Regions from separate parts of the Oscillibacter acetigenes genome, predicted to be linked through region 1. Evidence: a T-box and tRNA genes for the amino acid it is inferred to sense, from the RefSeq annotation. Region 1 holds a T-box; the other regions hold tRNA genes.

What was found. A T-box is a leader RNA that pairs with one kind of tRNA and senses whether it is charged. The one in region 1 lies ahead of leuS (leucine--tRNA ligase), so its partner is inferred to be a tRNA-Leu.
Region 2: it encodes a tRNA-Leu, which carries the amino acid that the T-box ahead of leuS (leucine--tRNA ligase) is inferred to sense. The anticodon was not compared.
Region 3: it encodes a tRNA-Leu, which carries the amino acid that the T-box ahead of leuS (leucine--tRNA ligase) is inferred to sense. The anticodon was not compared.

Annotation. Positions count from the first base shown of each region.
Region 1 is NZ_JAOQKG010000004.1:119,609-124,228, forward strand. It holds gene OCV80_RS09380 (helix-turn-helix transcriptional regulator) at 196-558, shown strand; gene OCV80_RS09385 (GNAT family N-acetyltransferase) at 750-1,337, opposite strand; T-box leader at 1,519-1,753, shown strand; gene leuS (leucine--tRNA ligase) at 2,043-4,472, shown strand.
Region 2 is NZ_JAOQKG010000006.1:263,826-268,445, reverse strand. It holds gene OCV80_RS13610 (ComEC/Rec2 family competence protein) at 1-540, shown strand, start outside; gene OCV80_RS13605 (ABC transporter ATP-binding protein) at 730-1,914, shown strand; tRNA gene OCV80_RS13600 (tRNA-Leu) at 2,528-2,610, opposite strand; gene OCV80_RS13595 (pyridoxamine kinase) at 2,727-3,575, shown strand; gene OCV80_RS13590 (MFS transporter) at 3,572-4,620, shown strand, end outside.
Region 3 is NZ_JAOQKG010000009.1:56,099-60,718, forward strand. It holds gene OCV80_RS16320 (citrate/2-methylcitrate synthase) at 1-1,321, shown strand, start outside; tRNA gene OCV80_RS16325 (tRNA-Leu) at 1,471-1,557, shown strand; tRNA gene OCV80_RS16330 (tRNA-Leu) at 1,589-1,676, shown strand; tRNA gene OCV80_RS16335 (tRNA-Leu) at 1,749-1,836, shown strand; gene OCV80_RS16340 (DUF5677 domain-containing protein) at 2,181-3,020, opposite strand; gene guaA (glutamine-hydrolyzing GMP synthase) at 3,381-4,620, opposite strand, start outside.

The sequences.
Region 1 (4,620 bases):
AGTCCAATGTGGTGCCACGCAAAACGAAGATTTTGTGGGGCGCCGTGTCCGGTGAAAAGGGGAAACATCAGCTCCGACGGCGCTGACCGCCGGAGCTTTTTTCTGCTTATCAACCCAGAGTTGCGCGATAGCTGGTGGACGCAACCGCCCGCCCCGGGTATGCTGAGACCACCAAAACAAAAGGAGGCAACTGCAATGGCATTCAGTTCCATTATCATGCTCCCGCTGCTGCTCCTGTTTCTGGCCATCTGGGCAGGGCTCATTTATCTGCTGATCCTGCTGATCCGGGCCCTGCGGAAGTACCTGCGGGGCGGGGAGGCCCGCAGGGAAAAAGCGGAGACCCGCCGCACCTTGGGAGAGGTCCTCAAGGCCCACCGGATGCGCTGCCAGATGACCCAGGAGTTCGTGGCGGAGGCCCTGGGGGTCAGCCGGCAGGCGGTCAGCAAATGGGAGACCGGCACGGCGGACCCCAGCACCTCCAACCTGCTGGCCCTGGCGAAGCTCTTCGGTGTGCCAGCGGAGGAGCTGCTGCATCAGGCGACCGGCGGGGGAGTATGAAACAATCGGAATCAAGGGGCAGCGATATAAGTCAGGGGGCGAAAAGCCTTCCCTGCGAAGTGTGAGGGCGCATTGGGCGCGCCTGTATGAAAATGGGCCTGCTTCCTGTGAGGCAGGTCCATGCACCAAGCACTTCGGTTTTAACAAGTCCGGCTGCCTCGGCGCCCAACTTTTCTCCAATATCCATCTGTTCACACGTTCGGTTCTATAAAATGGGCAGCAGATTGGTCCCAATATTTTTTGTAAACCCGATCTGTATTCCCATCAAGATTCAGTTGGTACATCCGAAATGTAACCAGAAAATTCTTGGGCTGCCACTGTTCTTCGTAAGAATATTGGTACTTCATTCCAACGTTCCGCATAACGCCGCCGCTTCTTGGGTTGTTTCGGTCATGCGTTGCTGTGATATAAGGCAGGCCGTCCTTTTTCACTTGGGCGATCACCGCTTTGCCCGCTTCTGTGACAAGTCCCTGATGCCAGAATTCCCTGCGAAGCCCATATCCGAAATCGTGATGTTCCTCCATATCCACTTTTATGTAGCCGATGGGATGATCGTCCGTTTTCAAGCAGATCGCGTAAGCGTATGCCTGCGGCTGGACATATTTTGAAGCGTATCTTTCTTCATAGAATTTCTTGGCTTCTTCTATGCTGTCTATCGGATACCAGGGCAGGAATTGATTGACTTCCTTGTCATGGAGAATCAGAAACAGCCATTCCAGATCGCGCTCTGTGAATTTCCTCAAGATCAAACGCCCGGTTTCCAATGTGGGCGTGTTTATCAGGGTGCCCTTCACGGTTTCGCCTCCCCCCAAAATTGCCAGAGTTTTTTCTGCTGCCATACGTTGGATTTTCCCCATTATACAGAGCAGGACGGGCAAAAACAAGATGTCGACTGGATTGTAAAGCGCTTTTCCCGCTTACCTCTTGACAAAACGCGCAAAGCCACATAAAATAGACCCGTTAACGACATTGATGGGAAGAAAGGCGAAATGTCCCGCCTTCAGAGAGCCGGCGGTTGCTGCGAGCCGGTGGGGGACCTTCGCGGATGACTGTTCCCGGAGTCTCCCGCCTGAACGGACATAGTAGGGTGGGACGGCAGGCCCCGTTACTGGCCGAGGCCCTCCGGGCCGTTGAGCGCCATCCGGCAACGGCTGGCGAAACCAGGGTGGTACCGCGTAGCTTTTACGCCCCTGACCGTAAGGTCGGGGGCGCTTTTACAGCTTAAAGAGGGGATTGACATCTCCTTGCCCGCAGGGGGCACACCGCATCCGTCAGGCGGCAGAGCCGCCAACGGCTGCGCAGCAGAGTGCCTTCACCAGCGGCATCAGTCACTGGCGACACAACCCAAGGCGGTTGGGTCAAAGTATTTTTGCCACGTACAGAAGGTGAATTGCCCCGTAGAAGCAAGAGAGGCCGCCCGGGGGCGCGCCGCGGCAAAAATAAATCGAACAGAGAAATCCATTCACAGGAATGAGGAGAAGGATATGAAATACGATTTTGCCAGCATTGAGAAAAAGTGGCAGCAGAAGTGGCTGGAGGAGAAGCCCTTCACCGCCGTCACGGGGGACAAGACTCGGGAGAAGTTCTTCGGCCTGATCGAGTTCCCCTATCCCTCCGGCCAGGGGCTCCACGTGGGCCACGCACGGCCCTTCACCGCCATGGACATCATCTGCCGGAAGAAGCGGATGCAGGGCTACAACGTCCTGTTCCCCATCGGCTATGACGCCTTCGGCCTGCCCACAGAGAACTACGCCGTTCAGCACCACATCCACCCCGCCAAGGTGACCCACGACAACATCGAGAACTTCCGCAAGCAGCTCCACATGCTGGGCTACTCCTTCGACTGGGACCGGGAGGTGAACACCACCGACCCCAGCTACTACAAGTGGACCCAGTGGATCTTCCTGCAGATGTTCAAGAAGGGGCTGGCCTACAAGGCTTCCATGCCCGTCAACTGGTGCACCAGCTGCAAGATCGTCCTGGCCAATGAGGAGGTCGTGGACGGTGTGTGCGAACGCTGCGGCGGCCAGGTCATCCGCAAGGAGAAGAGCCAGTGGATGCTGGCCATCACCAAGTACGCCGACCGGCTCATCGACGACCTGGACGACCTGGACTTCATCGAGCGGGTGAAGATCCAGCAGAAGAATTGGATCGGCCGGTCCGAGGGCACGGAGGTGGACTTCACCGCCACCAACGGCGACAAGCTGACGGTCTACACTACCCGGTGCGACACGCTGTTCGGCGTGACCTATATGGTCATCTCCCCGGAGCATCCCTATCTCCAGCAGTGGAAGGACCAGATCCAGAACTGGGATGCTGTGGCCGCCTATATCGAGGAGGCCGCCCGCAAGTCCGACTTTGAGCGGGGCGAGCTGAACAAGGAGAAGACCGGCGTCCGGCTGGAGGGCATCGAGGCCGTCAACCCCGCCAGCGGCAAGCACGTGCCCCTGTTCGTCTCCGACTACGTGCTGATGGGCTACGGCACCGGCATCGTCATGGGCGTGCCGGGCCACGACCAGCGTGACTGGGAGTTCGCCACCAAGTTCGGCCTGCCCATCGTGGAGGTGGTCCAGGGCGGAGACATCACCAAGGAGGCCTTCACCCTGAAGGACGACACCGGCATCATGGTGAACTCCGGCTTCCTGGACGGCCTCACCGTGAAAGAGGCAATTCCCACCATGAAGAAGTGGGTGACGGAGCAGGGCATCGGCCGTCCCAAGACCAACTTCAAGCTCCGGGACTGGGTGTTCAGCCGCCAGCGTTATTGGGGCGAGCCCATCCCCCTGGTGAACTGCCCCAAGTGCGGCTGGGTCCCCCTGCCGGAGGAGCAGCTGCCCCTGCTGCTGCCGGAGGTGGACTCCTATGAGGTCACCGACACCGGCGAGAGCCCCCTCAGCAAGATGACTGACTGGGTGAACACCACCTGCCCCAAGTGCGGCGGCCCCGCCCAGCGGGAGACCGACACCATGCCCCAGTGGGCTGGCTCCAGCTGGTACTTCCTGCGGTATATGGATCCCCACAACGACAAGGCATTCGCCTCCAAGGAGGCCTTGGACTACTGGTCTCCCGTGGACTGGTACAACGGCGGCATGGAGCACACCACCCTGCATCTGCTGTACTCCCGGTTCTGGCACAAGTTCCTGTATGACATCGGCGCCGTGCCCACCAAGGAGCCCTATGCCAAGCGCACAAGCCACGGCATGATCCTGGGCGAGGGCGGCGAGAAGATGTCCAAGTCCCGGGGCAACGTGGTGAACCCCAACGACATCGTGGACCAGTACGGCGCCGACACCATGCGCCTCTATATCATGTTCATCGGCGACTTTGAGAAGGCCGCAACCTGGTCCAACGACGCGGTGAAGGGCTCCAAGCGGTTCCTGGACCGGGTGTGGAATCTGGCGGAGAGCGCCTCCGACAGCTATGATGTGACCCCCGCCAACGAGGCCGTCATCCACAAGACCATCAAGAAGGTCACAGAGGATGTGGACAGTCTGAAGATGAACACCGCCATCGCCGCCATGATGACCATGGTGAACGAGCTGAACGCCAACGGCTGCACCCGGGGCGACCTGAAGTATCTGCTCCTGCTGCTGAACCCCTTCGCCCCCCACATCACCGAGGAGCTGTGGGAGAACCTGGGCTTCGCCGCCCAGACGGGCAAGATGTGCTGCCAGGCGGAGTGGCCCGTGGCGGATGAGAGCAAGACCGTGGCCTCCACAGTGGAGCTGGCCGTCCAGGTAAACGGCAAGCTGAAGGGCACCATCTCCATGCCAACCGACAGTGAGGAGAAGGCCGTGGTGGATGCCGCCCTGGCGGTGGAGAAGGTCCGGAAGGCCACCGAAGGGATGCAGATCATCAAGACCATCCTGGTGAAGAACCGGCTGGTGAACCTGATCGTCAAGCCCGCGAAATAAGACTGCGCCCAGCGGTGCGTACAAGCGTTTTTGCCGGAGGCAACAACCTTGGGGCGGACGGCCTGTGCCTGTCCGGCTGCATTCCGATGCGGGAGCCCCGCTGGACCGGGAACCGGCCGATGCATCTGGTGGGAGCATCCCAGTTCAT
Region 2 (4,620 bases), on a different contig from region 1:
CGGCTGTGCCGGGATCTCTTGGTTCGGGTGCTGGGCCCCTCCCGTGCACAGGCGGAGAAGCTGGCGTCCTCGTGCCGGGCACTGTATGAGGAGGCGGACCCGTCCGCTTTCTGGCAGCGCCTGGACCAGCTGGACGCGGCCATGAACAATTACAGCCTGATCCTCCTGCTGGAGTACCGGGGGACCCGGATCCTACTCCCCGGCGACACCAACTACATGGGCTATGGAGGGCTGGACCCCGCCTCCCTGCGGGCCGACCTCTTCAAGGTGGGCCACCACGGCCAGCGGGACGGTATTTCTGCAGAACAGATCCAGGCCATCGCTCCCCGGGCGGTGGTGTGCTGCGCATCCAGCGACCGCCGCTACAACAGCGCCGATCCGGCCATCCTGCAGATGATGGCGGACAGCGGCGCACGGCTGTACTTTTCCGACTGCCCGCCCGGTCCGGACGGCGCAGTCCCGCCCCCCCATCAGGCCCTGACGTTCACAGTAGGCGCCGGCGGCGCAATGGAGGGCACATACCTGTCCATCCCGGATTGAGTCCCCGGTCAAATACGACATATCCGTCCGCTCCGGCACTCCACATTCTGCCGGGAGCGGGACGAAAAAAGGAGGAGAACCCCGCCTGGCTCGCGGTGCGGCAGCGTGGAGACCTGCCACAGAGGCGGACCGGCCCCGGCCGGCCGTGAGGGAACAGCTGCGGAGGCGCTGTTTCCAGAGCCTGATATCATGGCAGAAGTTATTCTGAAAAACATCAAGAAGGTCTATCCCCACCAGGAACCCGCCAAGAAGAAAAAGGGCTCTGAGGAGAAGAAGACGAACCTCCAGATTACGGATGAGGGCGTGCTGGCAGTGCAGGAGTTCAGCCTGAACATTGCGGACAAGGAGTTCATCGTGCTGGTAGGCCCCTCCGGCTGCGGCAAGTCCACTACCCTGCGGATGGTCGCCGGCCTGGAGGAGATCAGCGGCGGCGAACTGTATATCGACGGCAAGCTGATGAACGATGTGGCACCCAAGGACCGGGATATCGCCATGGTGTTCCAGAACTACGCTCTGTACCCCCACATGACTGTGCGGGAGAACATGGCCTTCCCCCTGAAGCTGAAGAAGTACCCCAAGGAGGAGATCCGCAAGCGGGTGGATCAGGCGGCGGAGGTTCTGGGCATCACGGAGTATCTGGACCGCAAGCCCAAGGCCCTCTCCGGCGGCCAGCGCCAGCGGGTGGCCATTGGCCGGGCCATCGTGCGGGAGCCCAAGGTCCTGCTGATGGACGAGCCGCTCTCCAACCTGGACGCCAAGCTGCGCAACCAGATGCGGGCGGAGATCATCAAGCTGCGCCAGCGGATCGACACCACGTTCATCTACGTGACCCACGACCAGACAGAGGCCATGACACTGGGCGACCGGATCGTCATCATGAAGGACGGCGTCATCCAGCAGATCGGCACGCCCCAGGAGGTGTTCGACCATCCCACGAACCTGTTCGTGGCGGGCTTTATCGGCACGCCCCAGATGAACTTCTTTGATGCGGAGCTGGTGAAGGAAGACGGCCGCTATGCGGTGGTTCTGGAGAACGCCCGGGTGGAACTCTCCGAAGCCAAGCAGGCGAACCTGGCCCGGAAGCAGGTCCAGCCCGGCCCCATCACGCTGGGCGTCCGGCCGGAGCACATCTCCCTGGCCGGGGATGCGTCCCAGGCGGTGCGGGGCACTGTGGACGTGGCGGAGATGATGGGCTCTGCGGTCCATCTCCACGTGGACGCCTGCGGGCGGGACACCATCGTCATCCTCCAGACCATGGATCTCCAGGGGGCGGGGCATCCGATTCCCGCCACCGGCAGCGCCCTGCCGTTCACCTTCGGCGGGAACGTGGCCCATGTCTTCGACCGGGAGACCGGCCGGAATTTGGAGGTCTGATCCGCCGCCCTGCCGTGCCGGATGCACCACGGTCAAACTCTGCTGTAAAAGGAGACGCGCTTTTCAGCGCGTCTCCTTTTTTTAGTTTCAATCAGGGCGCGGCCAGCGGCACGGCAGTGGCTGCGGGACCGTGGAAGCACAGAAGGGGACCGGCTGTTTGGAGCCGTTCTCTGGCCGCCGAACGTCAAAAACCGGCGGCCTCTGGATATCGTTCTTTTTGGGCGGGAACGGTTCGGTCAAAATCCACATTTTCAGCACCGCCCTTCCAGTCGGCACGGGCGGCGGGCAGGTGTTTTCCCGGAAAGCGGATGCCTAGCGCAATGCAAATTCATTCACCCGCGTATTTTAGAGCATCGGAGGGCGGAGCCATCCCTCCGGACAGCGAAACCCGTCAAAAGGGACATCCCAAAAAGATGCCCCTTTTGATGGCAGGGCCGGTTGGAGTCGATATTACCTCGTGAGTAAGATAAAATCGCCGCAAAGCGGCGGACCCAAACCGAAGCCCAGTGAAGTTGGTTCAGTTTGGAATCGAAAAGCAGCAGAACGAGCGCACGATAAGCTCTGCAATGAAATGAAAAAGCTCACCGCAAGCGATATGACGCTTGCGGCGAGCTGGTGCGGGTAACAGGACTTGAACCTGCACGGTTGCCCAATGGAACCTAAATCCATCGTGTCTGCCAATTCCACCATACCCGCAGAGATGATGCTGGGATAGTTGCAGTATATCACATCTCTTCCTCTTGAACAATAGGAAAATCTACGATACAATGAAATGCAGTCTGTTCAAAACCATTGAAAAGAGGAAGCGTACCATGATGACCCCACGCGTTGCTGCCATTCATGACATGTCCGGCTTCGGCCGGTGTTCTCTCACTGTGGCCATTCCTATTCTCTCCGCCATGGGGGTCCAGTGCTGCCCCCTGCCCACGGCATTTCTCTCCACCCATACCGGCGGGTTCGAGGGGTTCACCTTTCTGGACATGACCGACGAAATGTCCAAGGTGGCGGACCACTGGGCCAGCTTGGGCCTGACATTCCAGGCTGTATACAGCGGCTTCCTGGGCAGTGAGCGGCAGATCGGCGTGGTGGAGAACTTTATCTGCCGGTTCCGGGGACCGGACACCGTGGTGGTGGTGGACCCGGTGATGGGGGACTACGGCCGGGTCTACCAGACCTACACCGCCGCCATGTGCAGCGGCATGGCCCGGCTGGCGGAGCTGGCGGACGTCATCACCCCCAACCTGACGGAGGCAGCGCTGCTGCTGGGCCAGCCCTATGAGACGCTGCCCGCCGGCGAGGCGGGCCTCCGGGAGATCACGGAGCGGCTGAGCCTGGGAGGGCGGCGGTCTGTGGTGCTGACGGGCGCCTCTCTGGCCCCCGGCCGGACCGGCGCCGTCTGCTTCGACGCCCGCACCGGGAAGACGGAGGCCGTTCAGACCGCCTATGTAGCCCATGAGTTCCACGGCACCGGGGACGTGTTCTCCAGCGTCCTCACCGGGGCCCTGGTGCGGGGGGAGTCCCTCTCCTCCGCCGCCGGAGAGGCGGCGGCGTTCGTCCGTGCCTGCGCGGAGCGGACCGCGGCGGAAGACCTGCCTATGCGGGAGGGCGTGGATTTTGAACCCCTGCTGGGTCTGCTGATTCCCGGAAAGGAGACCGTATGACCGAATTCCCCTCTCTGCGGCGGCTGAACGTATCCTATACGCTGGTCCACGTGGTCTACTGGGCCATGTTTGCCATCTTCGCGGGCTACCAGACCTCTCTGCTGCTGGGGCGGGGCTTTACCAGCGGGGAGGCGGGGATCTTTGCCTCCATTCGCTGCTTTGCCGGCATTTTGGCTCAGCCGTTGCTGGGAGGCTGGGCGGACCGCCACCCGGAGGTGCCGATCAAACGCCTGCTGAACGCCTGTCTGGTGCTGGCCCTGGGGGTGAATGTGGTATTCTACACCACCCGCCCCGGCTTCTGGGGCACCGCCCTGATCTTCCTGACCCTGGGCATTCTGGAGCTGAACGCCTATCCTCTGCTGGACTCCATGGCGGTGCAGTTCATCGCCGCCGGGGTGGACATGTCGTACAGCCTCAGCCGTGGGCTGGGGTCTCTGTCCTATGCCCTGGCCTGCGTTGCGTGCGGCCAGCAGGCGGTGCGCTTCGGAACAGAAAGCCTGCTGCTGACCCACATGGCGCTGCTGGTGCTGATGATCGCGGTGGTGGCCCTGTACCCTGCCTTTCCCAAAGATGCCTTGCAGGCCCAAGGCGGGGGAGAGCGGCCCCACTCCATATTGTACATTCTGAAAAGCAGCCGCCCCTTCACCCTGACGCTGGTGAGCCTGTTCTTCACCCTGGCGGCCATTATGCCCATCGTCAGCTTCATGGTGAACCTCGTCTCAGACCGGGGCGGCGACGAGGGGCACCTGGGTCTGGCACTGTTTCTGATGGGGGCGTCGGAGCTGCCCGCGGCGCTGCTGTTCACGCCGCTGTTCCGCCGCTTCGGCGCGGCGGGGACCCTGCGGATGTCCATCTGCTTCATGGCGGTGAAGCCCCTGCTGTTCCTGCTGGCCCCCGGCCTCTCCGGACTCCTGCTGGTGCAGCCCGTCCAGCTGCTGGGGTACGGGCTGTTCACCCCCGCCTCGGTCTACTACGCCAACGCAAACGTCTCCCCGGTGGACCAGGTGAAGGGCCAGTCCATTATGATGATCGCCTCCAACGGCCT
Region 3 (4,620 bases), on a different contig from region 1:
TCTCGCGCTGAAGGAACAGTGGGAGAAGAAAAACTACATCGACCCCAAGCTCTATAAGGAGTATAACGTCAAGCGCGGCCTGCGGGACGAGGACGGCCGCGGCGTGCTCACCGGCCTGACCCGGGTGGGCGAGATCCAGTCTTACAGCGTCACGGAGGGGGAGCACATCATCCCCCAGGACGGTATGCTTTACTACCGGGGCATCGATTGCCGGGAGCTGGTGAAGGGCTCCGAGGGGCGCCGCTTCGCCTTTGAAGAGACGGCCTATCTGCTGCTCTTCGGCGAACTGCCCACCGCCGCCCAACTGGAGGCATTCTGCCAGCAGCTGGCCTCCTACCGGACGCTGCCCACCAATTTCTTCCGGGACGTGATTATGAAGGCGCCGCCCCGGGATCTGATGAACACCATGCAGCGGGGCATCCTGACGCTGTTCTGCTATGATGACAAGCCCAACGACATCGGGCTGGAGAATGTGCTGCGCCAGTGCCTGCAGCTGATGAGCAATATGCCCGTGCTGGCCATCTACGCCTATCAGGCCTGGCGGTTCAGTCAGGGGGAGAGCCTGTTTATCCACGTGCCCAAGCCGGAGCTGTCCACCGCGGAGAACTTCCTGCGGATGCTGCGGGAGGACTGCAGCTACACCGATCTGGAGGCCCGGACCCTGGACGTGGCCCTGATCCTCCACGCGGACAACGGCGGCGGCAACAACTCCACCTTCACCAACCATGTGGTCACCTCCTCCGGAACAGATACCTATTCTGCCATCGCCGCGTCCATGGCCTCGTTGAAGGGTCCCCGCCACGGCGGCGCCAACAGCAAGGTGATGGCCATGATGGACGACGTGAAGGAGCACGTGCGGGACTGGAATGACGAGGGCTGCGTGGCGGACTATCTCACCAGGATCCTGAACAAGGATGCCTTCGACCGCAGCGGCCTGATCTACGGCCTGGGCCACGCGGTCTATACCAAGACCGACCCCCGGTGCGAGGTGTTCCGGGCCTACGTGAATCACCTGGCGGCGGAAAAGGGCCGGGAGGACGAGCTGGCCCTGTACGCCAATGTGGAGAAGATCGGCAAGCAGCTGCTGATGGAGCGGCAGCACAAGTCTGTGCTCTCCACCAACATCGACTTTTACAGCGGATTTGTCTATGAGATGCTGGGCCTGCCCAAGGAGCTGTATACGCCCCTGTTCGCCGTGGCCCGTATCGCCGGCTGGAGTGCCCACCGGATGGAGGAGCTCTCCGTGGGAGGCAAGCTGATCCGCCCCCGGTATGAGTGTGTGGAGGAGCACCGTCCCTATACGTCCATGGACCGGCGCTGAACAGGTCAGGCGGCCGGGACCGTCTTCGGCGGTCCCGGCCGAATTCCTGGTCCATGGAAATTTTTTCGACTGATCGGGGAAAAACAGTTGACATTTGGATCTCGACTGGCTATAATAATCAAGCAGTCTTTTTTAGGGGACGAACATTTGCGGCTGTGCTGGAACTGGTAGACAGGCCAGCTTGAGGTGCTGGTGTCCGAATCGACGTGTGGGTTCAAATCCCGTCAGCCGCACCATACGGTGTCTCTGAAAAGATAACCGCTCTATGCGCGAGTGGTGGAATTGGCAGACTCGCTAGATTCAGGTTCTAGTGTCCATTACGGACGTGCGGGTTCAAGTCCCGCCTCGCGCACCACGTTCCACCGGAGGGCTCCCTTCCGGTGGAACACCCCAACGGGGAGATACAGGGAGCAAAGTTCATATCGACGCGCGAGTGGTGGAATTGGCAGACTCGCTAGATTCAGGTTCTAGTGTCCATTACGGACGTGCGGGTTCAAGTCCCGCCTCGCGCACCAAAGAGAAAGGGCTTCCTATCCGGAAGTCCTTTCTCTTTGGGCTCCGGCAGCCGAAGGCGGCCTCCGCCCTTCGGTGATTCAAATGCTCGGCGGAAGTGAATTCCGCCTGCGCCGAGGTTTTGCCTGCGGCAAAGCGCCCGTGCGGCGCAAATGCGCCGCCGGCCAGAAGGCCGGTGGGGTGGGTCTCCTATACCTTTTCGAGATTTTAAAATATCGATTTTGACCGTCCCTTCTCAAAAGAGAGACATCTGCGGAAAGTAGATGTCTCTCTTTTTGAATTTTGGATGCTTTTGGCAGGGCACCATCAGCGCCGCGGCAACCTGTACAGCCGCCTCGTAAGCCCGTCATGCGTTTTTGTCCCAGCTGGTGGTTCCCCAAAGAGCAGCCAGGTCCCGTTCGAGCTTCTGCATCTCCGCCTCCAGCTCCTCAGAGACAGGGTACAGGCGGATCGCCCTGAAGATATAAGACATCATCACAGTGAGCAGATGATAGGTGGAGTCGTAAAATGTAAAGGGATGTATTTTGGAGCGGATATCCTGCCCGTGGACAAACGCGCAGGCCCATTGATACGTCTGATAGAGCTCCGTTTCCTGCATGTATTCACAAACATGGGAGAAGTAGATCCGGCCTTTGCCCGGGATCACGGAAACCAGCCACTCGTTTTCGTTGCCCTTTTTGAACCGCCGGATTGTTTCCTCCGGCTCTCGGTTCCATGCGCTGCAAAGTGCATACACAGTTTTGAGTTTTGCCTGCCGCAGCGCCCCATCCTGGCCGGGGAGGCTGCGGATCATCCCGCAGAGAAACCAGTCTTCCAAAAGGCGGGCGCTCTTTTCCTGCTTCAGCACCTTCCCGTAGACACAGCACTCCATCAGAGTCCGCGTCATCGCCGCTGCGGAAAACAGATTCCCGCCCACAAACATGTTGAAGAGCTCGTTGATCAGCTCGCGCATGTGAAGACGCCACTGGAGCAGATAGTTTTGCAGGTCATAGGGCTCTGGGGGCAGCAGCGCATACTCTGCGTCCAGCTCCTGGTAGCGCTTCAAAAAATCCGAGACCTGTTTGAGATAGGCGTATACAGTCGCCTCGGACTGATATTCGGTGTGGCTGAAATTCTCCACATACGGGGCGTCTAGGCTGTGGTCCTTCTCATTTCTGGCGTGGGAAATTTCCAGCCGTTCGGGCACATCATTCCGCTGTGGGTTCTTGTTCCTGTCAGAAATCAGTGGGAAATGAACTTCCGTAAGAAACGGAAGCAGAAATCTCAATCCGAATCCCTTTTGGAGCTCCGCATATCCGCGTCAAACCTGCCCTGCGCATTGCGGTGTCCGTCAATGTCAAGGTACAGGGTTCTCGGCTTTCCCGGCTCCTTCTTTTCCGCGGCGTATACCAAGGACACAAGATCCTTTGCCGCCTTCTCAAAATTTTCCCGCCGCATAACACGGTGGTATAGCGCAACGCCTGCCTGATCCATGTGATCCCTCCTGTTCCGATTTTAAGAATCACAAGCTCCAGGGCCCAAGCGCAGGCCCTGGAGCTTGTGACCGTCATTCCCACTCGATCGTAGCGGGCGGCTTGGACGTGATATCGTACACAATCCGGTTGATATGGGGCACTTCGTTGACAATCCGCACGCTGATCCGGTCCAGCACCTCGTAGGGAATACGGGTCCAGTCGGCGGTCATGAAGTCTGTGGTGGTGACAGAGCGGAGAGCCAGAGTGTAGTCATAGGTCCGGCCGTCACCCATAACGCCCACGGAACGCATGTTGGTGAGCACCGCGAAATACTGGTTCATGGTGCCCTCCAGATGGGCCTTAGCGATCTCGTCCCGGAAAATGAAGTCTGCCAGGCGCAGAGTGTCCAGTTTGTCCTTCGTCACCTCGCCGATGACCCGGATGGCAAGGCCCGGGCCCGGGAAAGGCTGGCGCATGACCAGATACTCCGGCAGGCCCAGCTCCCGACCAAGCTGACGGACCTCGTCCTTGAAGAGCATCCGCAGGGGTTCGATGATCTCCTTGAAGTCCACATAGTCCGGCAGGCCGCCCACGTTGTGGTGGCTCTTGATGACGGCGGCGTCGCCGGTGCCGGACTCGATCACATCGGGATAGATGGTGCCCTGGACCAGGTAATCCACCTGGCCGATCTTTTTGGCCTCCGCCTCAAAGACACGGATGAATTCCTCCCCGATGATCTTCCGCTTGCGCTCCGGCTCGCTGACGCCGGAGAGTTTGGAGAGGAACAGCTCCTCCGCGTTGGCCCGGACGAAGTTGATGTCCCACTTTTTGAAGGCCTCCTCCACCTCGTCGCCCTCGTTCAGGCGCATGAGGCCGTGGTCCACAAACACGCAGGTCAGCTGGCTGCCTACGGCCTCGGCTACCAGGGCTGCCGCCACGGAGGAGTCCACGCCGCCGGACAGGGCCAGCAGCACCTTGCCGTCCCCCACCTTCTCCCGGATCTGGCGGATGGCAGTCTCCTTGTAGTCGCCCATGGTCCAGTCGCCCGCTGCGCCGCAGACCTCATACAGGAAGTTGCGGATCATGTCGGTGCCATGCTCCGTATGATTGACCTCCGGGTGGTACTGGACGCCGTAGAAGCCGCGGCTCTCATCGCAGATGGCCACATTGGGGCAGGCGTCGGAGTGGGCCACCAGAGCGAAGCCCTCCGGCACCTTCTCCATGTAGTCCCCGTGACTCATCCAGGTGATGCCCTGGGCGGGAAGGCCCTTGAAGAGCTTGCAGGCCGAATCGAAATACGTCTCGGTCTTGCCGTACTCCCGGGCGGAGTCG